Regions from separate parts of the Rhodococcus sp. NPDC056743 genome, predicted to be linked through region 2. Evidence: riboswitches for the same ligand, from Rfam matches in the RefSeq annotation. Region 2 holds a riboswitch; the other holds the start of a gene.
What was found. A riboswitch is a leader RNA that binds a small molecule or an ion and turns the genes downstream of it on or off. The one in region 2 is predicted to bind cyclic di-AMP.
Positions count from the first base shown of each region.

Region 1 (7,492 bases), on a different contig from region 2:
AGACTCACTGCGTGCGCATCCGCTCATCAGCCAGGCAATCGTGGTGGGTGATCAGAAGCCGTTCATCGGCGCACTGATCACCATCGACGCCGAAGCTCTGCCGGCCTGGAACGAGCGCAACAACAAGGCAGCCGGCACCACCGCGGCCGATCTGGTCAGCGACGGCGAACTGGTCGGCGAGATCCAGGACGCGATCGACGAGGCCAACAAGCTGGTCTCGCATGCCGAGGCAATCAAGAAATTCAAGATCCTGCCGGTCGACTTCTCCGAGGACACAGGCGAACTCACCCCGACGATGAAGCTCAAGCGCAACGTCGTGCACACCAGCTTCGCCGCGGAGATCGAGATGATCTACGCGAAGTAACACCCTGCACAATGCGCTGTGGCCGCCACACTCTTCCGAGGTGTGGCGGCCACAGCGTTGTGGTGATACCGAGCTTCGAGTGCTTCGGTTCGAGTCTCAGCCGAGCAGAGCCTGCAACTTCGACGCGAGGGTGTCCCACTTCCAGTCGCTTGCCACCCAGTCCCGACCGGCGGCGCCCATTGCGGCAGCTCTGTCACGGTCTGACAGGATCTCGATCACCGATGCAGCAATGTCGGCAACCGACGTACCGTCGACGACCAGCCCGGTCTTGTTCTGCTGCACCGTTTCCGGGGCACCGCCACTGCGACCCGCAATGACGGGAACACCCGTCGCCGACGCTTCCAGATAGACAATCCCAAGTCCTTCGACGTCGAGTCCTGCACCGCGCGTACGGCAGGGCATCGCAAAAACATCCGCGATGGTGTGGTGGGCTGCCAATTCTGCTGCGGGCACGGTGCCGGTGAACACGACGTGATCGTCCATCCCCGTCTTGCGGGCGAGTTCACGTAGCTTCTCGTCGTACGGCCCACCTCCGACTATGACAAGTACCGCGCCGTCGATGCTCGCTCGAATAGTCGGCAGCGCCTTGATCAACATGTCCTGTCCCTTGCGCGGCACCAGTCGCGACAGGCAGAGAATCGTCGGGCGCTCCCCCAGGCCGTACCGCGTCCGCAGTTCTGCGCGAGCGGCCGAATCAGGGTGGAAGACAGACGTATCCACTCCTGACGGCAGATGCTCCAGCGCTGCCTGCGGCCCGAAGGCCGCCGCGAAACGTCCTCGCGTGTATTTGCTGACAAAAGTAACCGTGTCGGTGTTTTCACCGATTGTCCGCAACGACTGCCGCGCGCCCGGAATCATCGACCACCCCACTTCGTGACCGTGAGTACTCGCGATCACTCGCGACGCACCGGCCCGGCGGACCACAGGCGCCAACAGTGCAAGGGGCGCCGCCGCCCCGAACCACACGGACTCGCAATCATGTTTCTTGACCAGTTTCGCGGCACGTCTGGCGACAAACGGCGTCGGAAGCATCAATGTCGTGGGATGCCTTACCACCTCGAAAGGTTGAGCGGCATCGAACTTCTTGTGCGAATCACCGCGCCACCGCGGCGCGTAGACAACCAACTTGTCGGCTGGAAGGTGCTTCGCGAACGTATGTAGATACGACTGGATCCCGCCCGGTCGGGGCGGAAAATCATTGGTCACCAAAAGGGTCCGGCGCATTGGTCCACCGTAAGGCACGGGCGAGTTGGCGCCCGCTGCGGCCTTTCAGCCCAGTGTGCGGTGCAGCCAATCGGCCCAGCCGTCGCGCAGGTCGTCAATGCTCACGCCGAGTACGTCGACGATGTGCTGGTTGATCTCTTCCGATGTCGACGGACCCACGGACAGCGAGCGGAACAGTTCCGTCAGCTTGGGTTCGCCGAAACGATCAGCCACATAGGCGTTGATCGACCACGCCGATTCGTACGCAAGGGAACTCACGACCGGCACGCCCCCGAACTGTGAATCCTCGGGAAACCCGGAGGGCACGTCACCGGAACGGACCGCGGCCGCAAGGGTCGGCGCGATCTCCCGCGCCGCCCGCCCGGAACTGCGGTTGCCGGCGTACTCCGCATACCCTTCGAGAACCCACATGGGCGATCCGTCCCGGGTCTGGGATCGCGCCGCGATATGCATCATCTCGTGGCGAAGTACCGCCTGTCGCGTCGTCGGAGTCAGGCGCGATGCGGCGGCCGGCGAGAATATGATGCGCTGGCCACTCACCTCACTGGCCCCGTCACGCACCGTATCCGCCACCGACACAGCCGCAATGGACGATCCGTCGTGTTGCGAACCGACCATCGCCGTGAACTCCTCGGGCGAACCGGCGACCATCACAACGGCACGCTCGGACCAGCCATCACCCCACAATTGCGTCGTATTCTTCACAGCCCCGTCGAGATCCGCAGCCAACGCATCGACAAATGCCTGCTGGCCGGGATGCCCGACGACTATCGAATCTTCCGCCGCGTTGGCCGCAACCGCGAGTGGACCGAAATCCCATGGACCGTGCCACGAGTCGACGCTCAATTCCGAACCGGTCGAGGCAGAACCCAGGACGTCGACAATCGAGCCGTCCGCGAACACGAACCACGCGCCGTCACGCTCCGCAAACGTCATCAACACGGACTTACGCGTCGGCGCGGCGTCCACACCGTCGAGTGCATAGCGCAAGATCACCTGAGCGCCCCACAACGTGACGCCCTCGGGCGACCCGGTGCGGGAAGCCTCGACAAGAGTTCCCGGCGAGACCTCGTATGCCCAATCCGAAAAACTCAGTGCACCAGCGGCTGTGGCGCGTCGTATCTCTGCGTCGAGCAACCCTGGGGTCGCAGCAGCGTCTACGAACTGTGCCAATGACGTCGGATCGTCGGACATCTGGGCGCGTGCCCACGAATCGAGAAGAGCCTGAACCTCGTTGACTCGCGCGACATCGGCTTCTGCAGCAGAGCGCTCGGACGATCCTGGGGTGTCGGTCAGAACAACGGTCAGTCCGAGAATCACCACGACGGCACACCCGAGCGCGATGAGAGCTGGATACTCCCAACGGCGCTTGCGGTTCGTCCCGGCTCCGGGGGACGTCATGGGGTCACTCGACACGATGCCGAGTGTAGGAGACGGAGTGAACCCCCAGTCGCAGCGGCCGAGCCACTTGCGAGGATGCGCTGGTCAGTAACGGCGAGCAGTCGAGAACGGCATACCTGCCATCGACTCCACCTTCACCGGTACGCCGAACGTCGACGCGTGGAGGATGTTGCCGTCGCCGGCGTAGATACCGACATGCGAATTGTCGCTGTAGAAGGTGACGATGTCGCCGGGCTGCAACTGGTCACGCGATATCGGTGTACCCCCGGCTGCCTGCGCTTGGCTGGACCGCGGCAAAGTTTTGCCGATCTGCTTGTACGACCACACGACAAGACCGGAACAATCGAACTCGTTGGGGCCGGTAGCTCCCCAGACGTACGGATCACCGATGCGGGTCAAACCGGCCTGCAATGCCGCGGTGCCAGACCCCGGAGTCAAGTTAGCTAGAATTTTGCCGGCGTCGACGCCGTCCGGAAAGGTCGACCCGCTCAACTGCACACGTTCGGCGTCGGTCAGATCGTCGAACGCCTTGGTCACCTCGGCAACCTGAGCCTGAAGTTCACTCTGTTTGCGCTGCAAATCGTCACTGAGCGCCTTCGCCTGATCGGCCGCAACTCGTGCCGCATCCGCGGACTGCTGCGAAGCATCCGCCGCCTGTCGAGCGTCGAGCGTCGCTTCGTTGAACTGGCGGACCTGCACCGCCGCGTCGTTGGAGATGACATCGAGTGCGGACATCTGATCGAGCAGCTGCTGCGGCGAATCGCTGACCATCAAGGCAAAGAGCCGATTAGTCCGCGCGCCCTGGTAATTTGCCGTCGCAATACGGTTCACAGCGGGCGCGACCTCGGCAACCTTGGCCTTTGCCACGTCGTACCGTCCCTGATCCTCGGCAAGTCGAGCTTCCGCGTCGAGCTGCACGGACGTCTTCGCGTCGAGATCGATCTGGGCGTTGTGCAAAGCCTCGTTGGTCTGCTCGGACACTCGGGCGAGTTCACCGAGCTTCTCGAGCGCCTCGGTGGGATTCGTGATCGCCGGGTCTGCAGTGGCGGGCATCGAGGGCAATGCGACAAGCCCGATGGCCAGCGCACCGACCGTCAGTGCGATGCGAACTCGGCTGTACTTACTCGATGAAACCACGGAACGCGACTCTCCGTCTCATGTCTTGTGATGCCTGCTGGTGATACCTGCGGGAGCGGGTCGGAATCTGTTAGCCAGATGTCAACTACACACACTACCCGTCCGCGGCGCCTAATGTCTCGATCAGGTTACGGAATGGCATACGTTTGTGTCTACTCGCCAGTAGCGATAACGGTGTGAAGAACCCGTCGGCTTCCGACCCCAGAACCGAAAAACAGATGTGGGCCTCGAATCAGCTGATTCGAGGCCCACATCTGCGCAGAGTGGAACTGCCCCTTTTCAAGTGGATCAGGTCGACCTTCACAGGTACCCGATCAGTGACACCGGATCAGAAGCGGCGAGCACCGTCGTACGGCATGGACGACACGGGTGCAAGCTTCACGGGCTGACCCGCGGTCGAAGCGTGGATGACATTACCGTTGCCCGCGTAGATGCCCGAGTGCGATCCGCCGTAGAAGGAGATGACGTCACCGACACGGAGATCGGACTGTGCGACTGCGACACCGGCAGCAGCCTGGTCGTAGCTCGTGCGGGGGATGTTCAGGCCGGCCTGCTTGTAAGCCCACTGGATCAGACCGGAGCAGTCGAACGCGTCCGGGCCTGCCGCGCCGTACACGTACGGGGCGCCCAGCTTGCTCTCTGCGGCGCGAACAGCCTGCTCACCAAGGGTGGAGATGGGAGCGACGGGTGCGGCCTGTGCGATCGGTGCAAACGCGGGGTTGTCCGTGACACCGGGGATCACGGGAAGTTCGGGGATCGAGACGCCCGGGATGTCGAACGTACCGACACCGGGGATGGTGATGGGGTCTGCCGAGGCAGGCGCAGCGGTGGTAGCGAAGGCTCCGGCTGCAAGTGCGCCGGCGACAACCAGTGTTGCCGAACGCTTCAAACTTTGTGACGCCACTTTAAGGGGTGCTCCATTTCTTCCATTCGTCCGCCGACCGAGTTAGCTGACGGGTTCGGGCTGGGAAGATCAGCCCTACCCGCGTGGTCCGTAGCGATAACGCTTGCTACGCCCCAGGCGGGATTCACCCCAGTGAAACTTGGGTTCCCGGTTCGGGTTCCTCGCGGAGATCCCGATTAGGCGGTTCCTGACGATGCCGGTCCTGTGTGGCCCGGCAAGACTTCGTTAGGTCTCAGGAAGATTACGAAATGATCGCGGCGATGTCGACCGCATCGCCGAATTCGCGCGCGATTCATCCGAATTTGCGCGCAGTCGCGCTCGATACGCCAAAACGGTCACAACGGGATAACGATACGTCCGGTTTCCGTGACGCCATCCCTCACTTCTTACGAATCGCACCAATTCGATCAGGGTCGGCAATCCGGGGTTTGTCCCAGATCAGCACTACTTACGTACCGGTAGGCCCCTTTTCGTCCGACGCGGATTACACGTCGGCACACGGCAGGCAACACCGGCAGATCCACCTCACCCGAAGGCGGGACCGAAGGCACTGGCGAACGTCGAAAATCGCCCAACTGTGACGCTCGTCTCTTTTGTGTCACGGGCGACCAAATGCCGGAGTGTGTCCGACGCCCGATAGTCCCGAATTCAACTTTCGGAGGTCCTTCCAGCCACGGTGGCCGATTCGTGTCGGACCATCCCTCTACTGTCCTGCGCTGTGAGTCATGCCGACGCTGTCACCGCCGCCGCCGCTGACGCCGATCCGGCTATCGGCCGTCAACTGTCGTTCGACGAACTGGACACTCCGCTCAGCGAGACGACGTTTGTGGTCGTCGACCTCGAGACCACCGGTGGAAGCGCTGACACCGATTCGATCACCGAAATCGGTGCCGTCAAGATTCGCGGCGGCCAGATACTCGGCGAGATGGCAACCCTGGTCGATCCCGGGCGGTCGATCCCGCCCTACATCGTGGAACTGACCGGCATCACCGACGCAATGCTGATCGATGCTCCGCGCATCGATCGCGTCCTTCCCGCCTTCCTCGAGTTCGCGAAGGGTTCTGTTCTCGTTGCCCACAACGCTCCCTTCGATATCGGGTTCCTCAAGGCGGCTGCCTCCCGCACGGCCCGGCCGTGGCCGCCGTTCCAAGTCCTCTGCACCGTCAAACTCGCCAGACGTGTCCTGACCCGCGACGAAGCCCCCTCCGTGAAGCTCTCGGCGCTCGCGCATCTGTTCCGCGTCTCCACCCAACCGACGCACCGAGCGCTCGACGACGCCAGAGCCACTGTCGACGTGCTCCACGGCTTGATAGATCGGGTCGGCAATCAAGGCGTACACAGTTACAGCGAGCTGATCGACTATCTCCCCAACATCTCGGCTCACCAACGCGCCAAACGTTCCTTCGCCGCAGACCTCCCACGAAGGCCCGGCGTCTACCTCTTTCGTGGCCCGTCCGACGAAGCTCTGTACATCGGGACGGCAGTGGACCTCCGCCGCCGCGTCCGGGGCTATTTCACCGGTTCCGAGACGCGTGGCCGGATGAAGGAGATGGTGGCCTTGGCCACCCGGGTCGACCATGTGGAGTGTGCTCACGCTCTCGAAGCCGGCGTACGGGAACTCCGACTCCTCGTTGCGCACACCCCGCCCTACAACCGACGCTCCAAGTTCCCCAAACGCGGATGGTGGATCGTCCTCACGGACGAGGCCTTTCCCCGCCTGTCCGTGGTGCGTACCCCCGCCCCACACTCGATCGGACCGTTCACCTCGCGCGCGAGCGCACAGGAGATCGCCGAGACAGTGTGCGAGTTCACCGGCCTGCGAACCTGCACCAAGCGGATCCCCCACGGCGCGGTTCACGGGCCTGCCTGCCCCGCACGCGAACTCAGCTCGTGCCCGGCACCTCGAGACGACACCGCGGACCGATACGCAGTCACAGTCGCAGAAGTTCGAGAGTTCTTCGCCGGCGTACACGACACACCTCTTCAGCGAATGAAGGAGCGCATCGAGCAACTCTCGGACACCGCGCTGTTCGAGAACGCGGCAAGACTGCGCGACCGGACGGCCGCAGTTGCCGCAGCAGTGCGACGCACCCAAAAGCTTGCCGCCGTCGCTGCACTGGATCAGTTGGTACTGGCGCGACCCGCGCCGGAAGGCGGCTGGGAATTGGCCGTCATCCGCGCCGGCAGGCTCGCCTCCGCCGGCCTCGCCCGTGCCGGCACCCATCCCATGCCAGTTGTCGACGCTCTCGTCGCGTCGGCCGAGACCGCACTTCCCGACAACTCACCACTTCGCGGAGCGCCACCGGAGGAACTGGCGCTCGTGGTGCGCTGGCTCGGATCGGACGGCGTCAGAATCGTCTCCGCCTCGTCGGGCTACACCGAGCCCGCATTCGGCGCGGGGAGTTGGGAGGACTGGTGCCGACTCGCCAAGGCCGGAACCGAATCCGAGCCGACAGACAACC
Region 1 covers NZ_JBHTZI010000009.1:29,158-36,649, reverse strand. The annotation lists gene ACFRFQ_RS20945 (AMP-dependent synthetase/ligase) at 1-364, shown strand, start outside; gene ACFRFQ_RS20940 (glycosyltransferase family 4 protein) at 461-1,588, opposite strand; gene ACFRFQ_RS20935 (hypothetical protein) at 1,634-3,004, opposite strand; gene ACFRFQ_RS20930 (NlpC/P60 family protein) at 3,074-4,126, opposite strand; gene ACFRFQ_RS20925 (C40 family peptidase) at 4,455-5,030, opposite strand; cyclic di-AMP (ydaO/yuaA leader) riboswitch at 5,046-5,223, opposite strand; gene ACFRFQ_RS20920 (DEDD exonuclease domain-containing protein) at 5,749-7,492, shown strand, end outside.
Region 1: another riboswitch for cyclic di-AMP. It lies ahead of ACFRFQ_RS20925 (C40 family peptidase); the one in region 2 lies ahead of ACFRFQ_RS25125 (transglycosylase family protein).

Region 2 (7,492 bases):
CTGCGGGCGCGCGACTCAAACTGGGGCGACCAGCTCTTGTCGTCCTTCGCTGTACAGCATCGGTCTGGATCATCGCCGTCATCGCGGCGTTCACCGACAATTTGATGACGGCCGCGCTGGCCACGCTGATCGCGTCCGCGGCGAGCGCCTTGGCCAAGGTCTCCCTGGACGCCTCGTTGCAGCATGACCTGCCCGAGGAATCGATCGCGTCCGGTTTCGGTAGATCCGAAACCGTGCTCCAGCTCAGTTGGGTACTGGGCGGGGCGTTGGGCGTTCTGCTGCCTACTGAATACTGGATCGGGTTCACTGTTGTCTCGGTGTTCTTGACGATCGGTCTCCTGCAGACGTTCCTGAGTTACCGGGGCAGCTCACTTCTGCCCGGGCTCGGTGGCAAGCGGCCTGATCTGGCCGAGCAAGAAGTGACCGAAGTGATCTACACCGGCAAATCCGATCGAGGACAAGGAAGTAATCCGCAGTGATCATGCGCGCAAGAACAAAGAAGATCGTGGCAGCGGTCAGTGTCCTGATGGTGGTGGCGCTGGTTGCCTACGTCTCGGTTCTGGTCGTGATCATCAAGAACATCAACGACGAGCCCGAAGGGCTCCCGCAGATCACCGCATACGCACACGGCCGCACCATCGAGACTCAGCCTGCCGGGTTCTGCACGATCGACCTCTCACAGTGCGCGCAGATCGGCGATGTGTACGAGCTGGACGTGCCGGAGGGGTACCCGTTGCAGTTGTCGTTGTCGAAGGAAGTCTCGGACGCCGAGTGGGCGATGCTGGCAGTCTACGAAGACGCCGACGGCAACCAGACCGGCGAACCTCGCTTCTTCGGCGCCGGCGAATCGATGGCAGTCACCGTCGAAGCCGAACCGCAGAAGCAACTCGTGGGAGTCGAGATCCACCTTGCTGTCGGTGAAGGCAGCGAGCAGGGGCTACTGATCTGGTCGATCAAGACAGCCTGACCACTGACAGAAAAAATGCCCTGCACGTCTCATCGGAGTGCAGGGCATTTTCTTTCTCGAATTGGTCAGCTGTCGAGCTCGCGTGCCACGGCGCGGACAACCTCGGAGATCCGCTGTGCGGTCTTCCGGTCGGGGTACTTGCCGTTGCGCAAGTCAGGCTGAACCTTGGCCTCGAGCAGCGTGATCATGTCTTCGACCATGCCGTGTAGTTCATCCGGTGTGTGCTTGCGTACAACCGGTTCACGTCGCTGCGCAGATGCGCCGCGCAGTGACGGGGCAGGCTCGAGCACCTTCAGGCTCAGTGCCTGCGGACCGCGTCGACCGGCAGCCATGCCGAATTCGACTTTCTGACCTGCTTTCAGGCCCTCGACACCTTCAGGAAGGGCAGACGCACGTACATAGACGTCCTCCCCTTCCTCCTGCGACAGAAAGCCGAAACCCTTTTCGACGTCGTACCACTTCACCTTGCCGGTAGGCACCGCGTTCACCCGCTCATCACTCGTCTGGGACGTGCGTCCCACTACTTTCGGAAGGCTCGCGTACGAGCCTCAATGGTCCTGCTCACATCACTCCGGACGAAGAAAATGCCTTCGGTCGAAGAATGCAAAAGAACGCGCCCCGAACTTGCTTGACGGGACGCGCAGTCGGTTCACAGTCTACCTGTGACGAACCGGTCTCGGCACACGCATTTGCTGGGCACTACCCTTGTAGCTGTGGACACTCAACCGAACCCGAGCACTTCCGACACCCGAAACGGCCTGTTTCGAGTCGCGATGGGGTTGTTTTTCATCGGACTCCTCGCGCTCGTCGCCATCTTCGCGATCAACATCTTCAGCGACACACCGCCCGGATTGGCGCTGTACCTGATCTCCCTGGCGTGTCCGGTCGGTTTTCTCCTGGCCATCGTCTACACCTTGAGGGCGGGTCGTCGCGCCCGCTGATCTCCCATCACCCCAACCGAAAGGTCACCGACCATGAGACTTCTCCTGAACGTAATCTGGCTGGTCTTCGGTGGATTCTGGTTGGCCTTGGGTTATTTCGCCGCAGGCATCATCTGCTGCATTCTGATCATCACGATCCCCTTCGGTATCGCCGCCTTCCGAATCGGCATCTATGCCCTCTGGCCGTTCGGTAAGACCGTCGTCGACAAGCCGACGGCCGGTGTCGGTTCGATGATCGGCAACGTCATCTGGGTGATCATCGCCGGTATCTGGCTGGCGATCGGGCACATTGTCACGGCAGTGGCGATGGCCATCACGATCATCGGCATCCCCTTGGCCGTCGCGAATCTGAAGATGATTCCGATCTCACTGATGCCTTTGGGCAAGGAGATCGTCGACGCCAACCGCGTGAACTACGCCTAGCTTCCAATCCCCCGCCGATAACGGTGTGACCTTCGTCACATTACGAGTGGATAACGGAATAGCCACAAGAGACCCTTCACTGCGGAATCCTTCACTACCTGGGAAGAGTCTCCTGCGCTTTGGCTGCCGGTTTGTATCCCATTCGGCGCGCCGCGTTATCAAATGGTGACATGAGCGGTGAGAGCCGTTACCGTGAATTCCGGCCGGGAAACTCCGGCCACCTCCGGCCCGCCGCGCCAAACCTTGTCCCGCGGGTACCGGAACTTCCCACTTTCGAGCATTCCAGGGACAAGGACGGGGGACCCACAGTCCTCTGTGAGAGCAGAAATGTTCTCCACCTGACACCGGTTCGACAAGCAACACAGTCGAACCTTGGGGTGAAGCCAGACCCTTTCCAGCCAGGAAAGGCGAGGCCGGGCAACCTCTCAGCCCGAACCCGACAGCTGACCTCGCAGGCGCGTGTGGAGAGGAATTCACGATCATGAGCGGACGCCATCGCAAGCCCACCACCGCAGGCCGCACTGTCGCCAAGGTCGCCGTCACCGGCGCCATCATGGGTGTAGCAGGACTCGCAGCCACCGGTACCGCCAGCGCTGCCCCCGATTCCGACTGGGATCGCCTCGCACAGTGCGAAGCGGGCGGCAACTGGGCCATCAACACCGGCAACGGCTACCAGGGCGGATTGCAGTTCTCCCCCAGCACCTGGAACGCACACGGCGGCGGCGAGTACGCAGCCACCGCGAACAACGCGACTCGCGAGCAGCAGATCGTCGTTGCCGAGCGCGTGCTGGCCAACCAGGGATGGGGCGCTTGGCCGTCCTGCTCCTCCAGCCTCGGCCTGAGCAGCGGCGCAACGCAGCGTTCCGCTCCGGCCACCACACCGGCCGCACCCGCCGCACCGGCGCAGCAGGTCGCTCAGACCGTCGCACACCCGGTCGCCGACGCCATCGATCAGGCCATCGCATTTGCCGAGGCCAACGGCATCGTCGTCGATCCCCAGATCCTCGCAGCAGCAGACACCGCGAAGTCCTTCCTCAAGTAGGACGCGAACTGCGCGTTCCGCTCGAACGCCCCCAGCTACGACGAAGGCCCGCACCGATTCGGTGCGGGCCTTCGTCGTAGCTGGTTTAGCGGTTGATGACGGTGTACGGGTGGATGTAAGGAAGTGACTCCACCGGTAACGGGAAGGTGGTGTCCTCGCCGAACGGTGAAAGTCCACCGGAGCGGGTCGATGACAATTCGGTCACTGCGTGATCTCCGTCTGCAGTTTCCGGCCATCCTGGATCTACATAGTGCTGCTTCGAATTGTTGGCCACGAAGCCATTTTGACAGGACTCCGTTACGCCGTACATACCAGGTCTCTAATCTGATACCTGATGACCGAAATACGTGGCACCCAGGCGGGCACTTCCGGCGCCGACAGTTTGACCGAATGGCTGTCGGCGCGCACTGACGCCGAGTTGACGGAACTGCTGCGTCTGCGGCCGGATCTGGCAGTGCCACCGCCGAGCACGATGGTGGTGCTCGGCGGACGCGCGCAGCAACGCGCGTCGGTCAGCAGAGCAGCCGACGAGCTGGACACACTGGACTTCGGACTTCTCGAACTCCTGGCGCTCGCCGGTGCCGAGGAAACCCCCATGACGCGCGCGGAGTTGAACGACGCGCTCGCTGCACGCGCCCTCACCGGCAAGGGCAAGGTCACCAAGAAGGCAGTCGACTCGTCGCTTGCGAAGATGCGGGCTTATGCGCTCATCTGGGGCACGGATCCGATCAGTATCGTCCCGGCTGCCATCGACACGATTCCGTGGCGACTGGGCCGCGCTCTCGAACCCGCCGAGTCCATGTCGGAAGCCGAGATCACCGCGGCGCTCAATTCGCTCGGTGAACGCGAACGTGGTCTGCTCGAGACCCTGGCCAACTCGAGCCCCATCGGCCGAACCCGCGACGCGGCTCCTGAAACGCCCGCAGATCGTCCTGTGCAGAAACTCCTGGCGGCTGGTCTACTCCGGTGGCTGGACGAGCAGACGGTGGAGTTGCCGGCGACGGTACGACAGGTCATTCGCGGCGAACCGGTCTTCGATCCGACAACACTGACCGCGCCGGTGATCACCGGCGACAAACTCAAACCTGCCGACGTGAATGCGGCAGCCGCGGGTGAAGCACTCGAGTTGGTTCGCCAGAGCGAAAACGTGATTGCCGTTCTGGGCGCCGCACCGGCCCCGGCACTGCGCGCCGGTGGACTCGGTGTGCGTGAACTGCGGCGGATCGCGAAGGCCGCGGATCTCGACGAGAGTCGGCTCAATCTTGTGGTCGAACTCCTCGCCGCCGCCGGGCTGATTGCCAGCGGCACCCCGGACCCCGCGCCTGCGTCCGACACTGCGGACGACTACTGGACTCCGACGATGACGGTCGACGGTTGGCTCAACTCGACGACGGCCCGGAAGTGGGAGGTCCTGGCGTCGGCGTGGATCGACGTCCCCCGAGTCCCTTGGATGATCGGGATGCGCGATCCGTCCGACAAGCCGATCGCTGCTCTGGCGGAGGAAGGGCGTGCGCCGTCTGCACCGCGAGACCGGGCGTCGATTCTCGGACTCTTGGCCGAACTCGACAGTGGACAGAGTGCCTCGCCCGCCGAGGTCAGCCGTCTGCTTGCGTGGCGTCATCCCCGACGGAGCGGGCGGCTTCGGACGTTTGCAGTCGAGAACACCCTGGCGGAGGCGTCGGCTCTCGGATTGGTCGCGCGGGGCGCGCTGAGTTCACCGGGCCGGGCGATGTTGCACGGCGGCGACGCCGAAGCCGAAATGGCGGCGGCGCTGCCGAAACCGATCGACTACATCCTGGTGCAGGCCGACTTGACGTTGGTCGCTCCCGGTCCGCTGGTACCGGACTTGCTCGAGCAGGTGACCTTGGTGGCCGATATCGAATCGGCCGGTGCGGCGTCCATGTACCGCATCAGTGAGAACAGCATCCGCCGGGCGCTCGACGCCGGATTGACTGCTACGGAACTGCAGACCATGTTCAGCTCGAAGTCCAAAACTCCGGTACCGCAATCACTGTCGTACCTCATCGACGATGTCGCCCGCAGGCACGGCCGGTTGCGGGCGGGTGTGGCGGCGTCGTTCATCCGATGCGAGGACGCCTCTCTCCTGGCCGAGGTTCTTGCCTCCCCCGTCGCGGAGCCCTTGGCTTTGCGTGCCCTCGCTCCCACGGTGGCCGTGTCCCAGGCCCCGCTGCGGGAAGTTCTGGCCGAACTTCGCGCGGCCGGCTTTGCGCCGGCGGGCGAGGATTCATCAGGAGCCCTCGTCGATCTGCGCCCGCGTGGTGCTCGAATCCCGAATCGTCGCTTGCGCCATGCGACTCGAACGCCGTCGAGTCCGTCGCCCGAACAACTCGACGCGTTGGTGCGAACGATGCGAGCGGGCGACCGTGCTGCGACACCCGGCCGAGGCGGGGTTCGCGCGGACGGATCGCGGGAGAGCAATGCCGCCGCCATCGCACTCCTGTCGTCTGCCGCCCGTGAGGGAAAGAGCGTCAACATCGGCTACGTCGATGCTCAGGGGGTGGCGACGCATCGCATCGTCGACCCCGTCAGCGTGGGCGGTGGACAGTTGGACGCATTCGATCCGGCGAGCGGCGCCGTGCGCAGGTTCACCCTGCATCGCATTACCTCCGTCAGCCCTGTCGACTCCGGAAAAAAGTGATCGGAAAAAGCAAACTGGCTTTTTTCTGTAAATGAAGTATGGTCGAGGTCAGTTTGTGATTGCCACTTCGAAAAATGAGGAGCGACAATGGCTGACAAGGCGCCGGGTAAGAATATGAAGAAACCCGCTCAGTCGATCAAGGAACGCCGCGCGGAAAAGCGCGAAAAAGCAGCGGATTCTTCGGAATTGATCCGCAAGAGAAAGCGGAGCTGACGGAAAATACTTTCGTATTTCTCGCGAGAAGTATTCATCATGCAGTCCGAGACCGACGTACTCGACTACCTTCACGAGACGTTTGACCAGTTCAGATCCAGTAGCCGAGGCACAGATCCCCGGTCCCGCGGATACGTTGCCGGGATGACACTGGCCACGGTCTACGTCCTCGACGAACACGCTCGTCGACCCGGAATTTTGTTATCGGGTCGTTCGTAGAAAAAGGACCCACCGTGAAAAGAACGATCCATGCGCTCGATCGCATACAAACCAGACTCGAATCCGAACTTGATTCAACTCCGGGGGACAGCGAAAAGAATATCGGTTATCGCTCCGGAATTTCAGAAGCGATAACCCACGTGATGGAAATGCGAAAGTCGGCAGTGGCGCAGAAATAAAAAGTTTCCATGTCTCCGAAATACGGGGGCCAGGAATAGCTGTCAACCGTGCCACGTTGACGTAGGGGTGCCCAGGTCTGGGCACCCCTGTTTGCGTTGTGTATCGGCCGTCACTTGGCGTATGCGCTCCGATAACAGGACAATGGCAGGGTTGGCGTCAGCCGACAACACGGTGCAACGCTCTGTGGCTGCCGCGTTTGTTTCACTAGGAGGATTCCGTGACCGACGGACCGTTGATCGTCCAATCCGACAAGACGCTGCTGTTGGAGGTCGACCACGAGCGCGCCGGCGAGGCCAGGCAGGCGATCGCCCCCTTCGCCGAGCTCGAACGGGCTCCGGAGCACGTCCACACCTATCGGATCACTCCCCTGGCCTTGTGGAATGCGCGCGCAGCCGGGCACGACGCCGAGCAGGTTGTCGACGCGTTGGTCTCGTTCTCGCGGTTCGCCGTGCCGCAGCCTCTCCTGGTCGACATCGTCGACACGATGGCCAGGTACGGACGCCTGCAGTTGGTCAAGAGCCCGGTACACGGCCTTATCCTGGTCAGCCTCGACCGCGCAGTGCTCACCGAGGTGATGCGGCACAAGAAGATCTCGCCGATGCTCGGCGAGAAGGTCGACGACGACACCGTGATCGTGCATCCGAGTGAGCGTGGCCGCCTCAAGCAGATGCTGCTCAAGATCGGCTGGCCGGCCGAGGATCTCGCCGGTTACGTGGACGGCGAGGCGCACCCCATCGACCTCGCCTTCGAGGAAGGCCACTGGGAACTTCGCGATTACCAGGCAATGGCGGCGGATTCGTTCTGGGCCGGTGGCTCGGGCGTCGTCGTGCTGCCGTGTGGCGCGGGCA
Region 2 covers NZ_JBHTZI010000011.1:165,330-172,821, forward strand. The annotation lists gene ACFRFQ_RS25100 (MFS transporter) at 1-479, shown strand, start outside; gene ACFRFQ_RS25105 (DUF2771 domain-containing protein) at 482-967, shown strand; gene ACFRFQ_RS25110 (cold-shock protein) at 1,033-1,446, opposite strand; gene ACFRFQ_RS25115 (hypothetical protein) at 1,681-1,908, shown strand; gene ACFRFQ_RS25120 (YccF domain-containing protein) at 1,942-2,331, shown strand; cyclic di-AMP (ydaO/yuaA leader) riboswitch at 2,587-2,805, shown strand; gene ACFRFQ_RS25125 (transglycosylase family protein) at 2,813-3,373, shown strand; gene ACFRFQ_RS25130 (hypothetical protein) at 3,459-3,647, opposite strand; gene ACFRFQ_RS25135 (helicase-associated domain-containing protein) at 3,708-6,032, shown strand; gene ACFRFQ_RS25140 (hypothetical protein) at 6,120-6,245, shown strand; gene ACFRFQ_RS25145 (DNA repair helicase XPB) at 6,862-7,492, shown strand, end outside.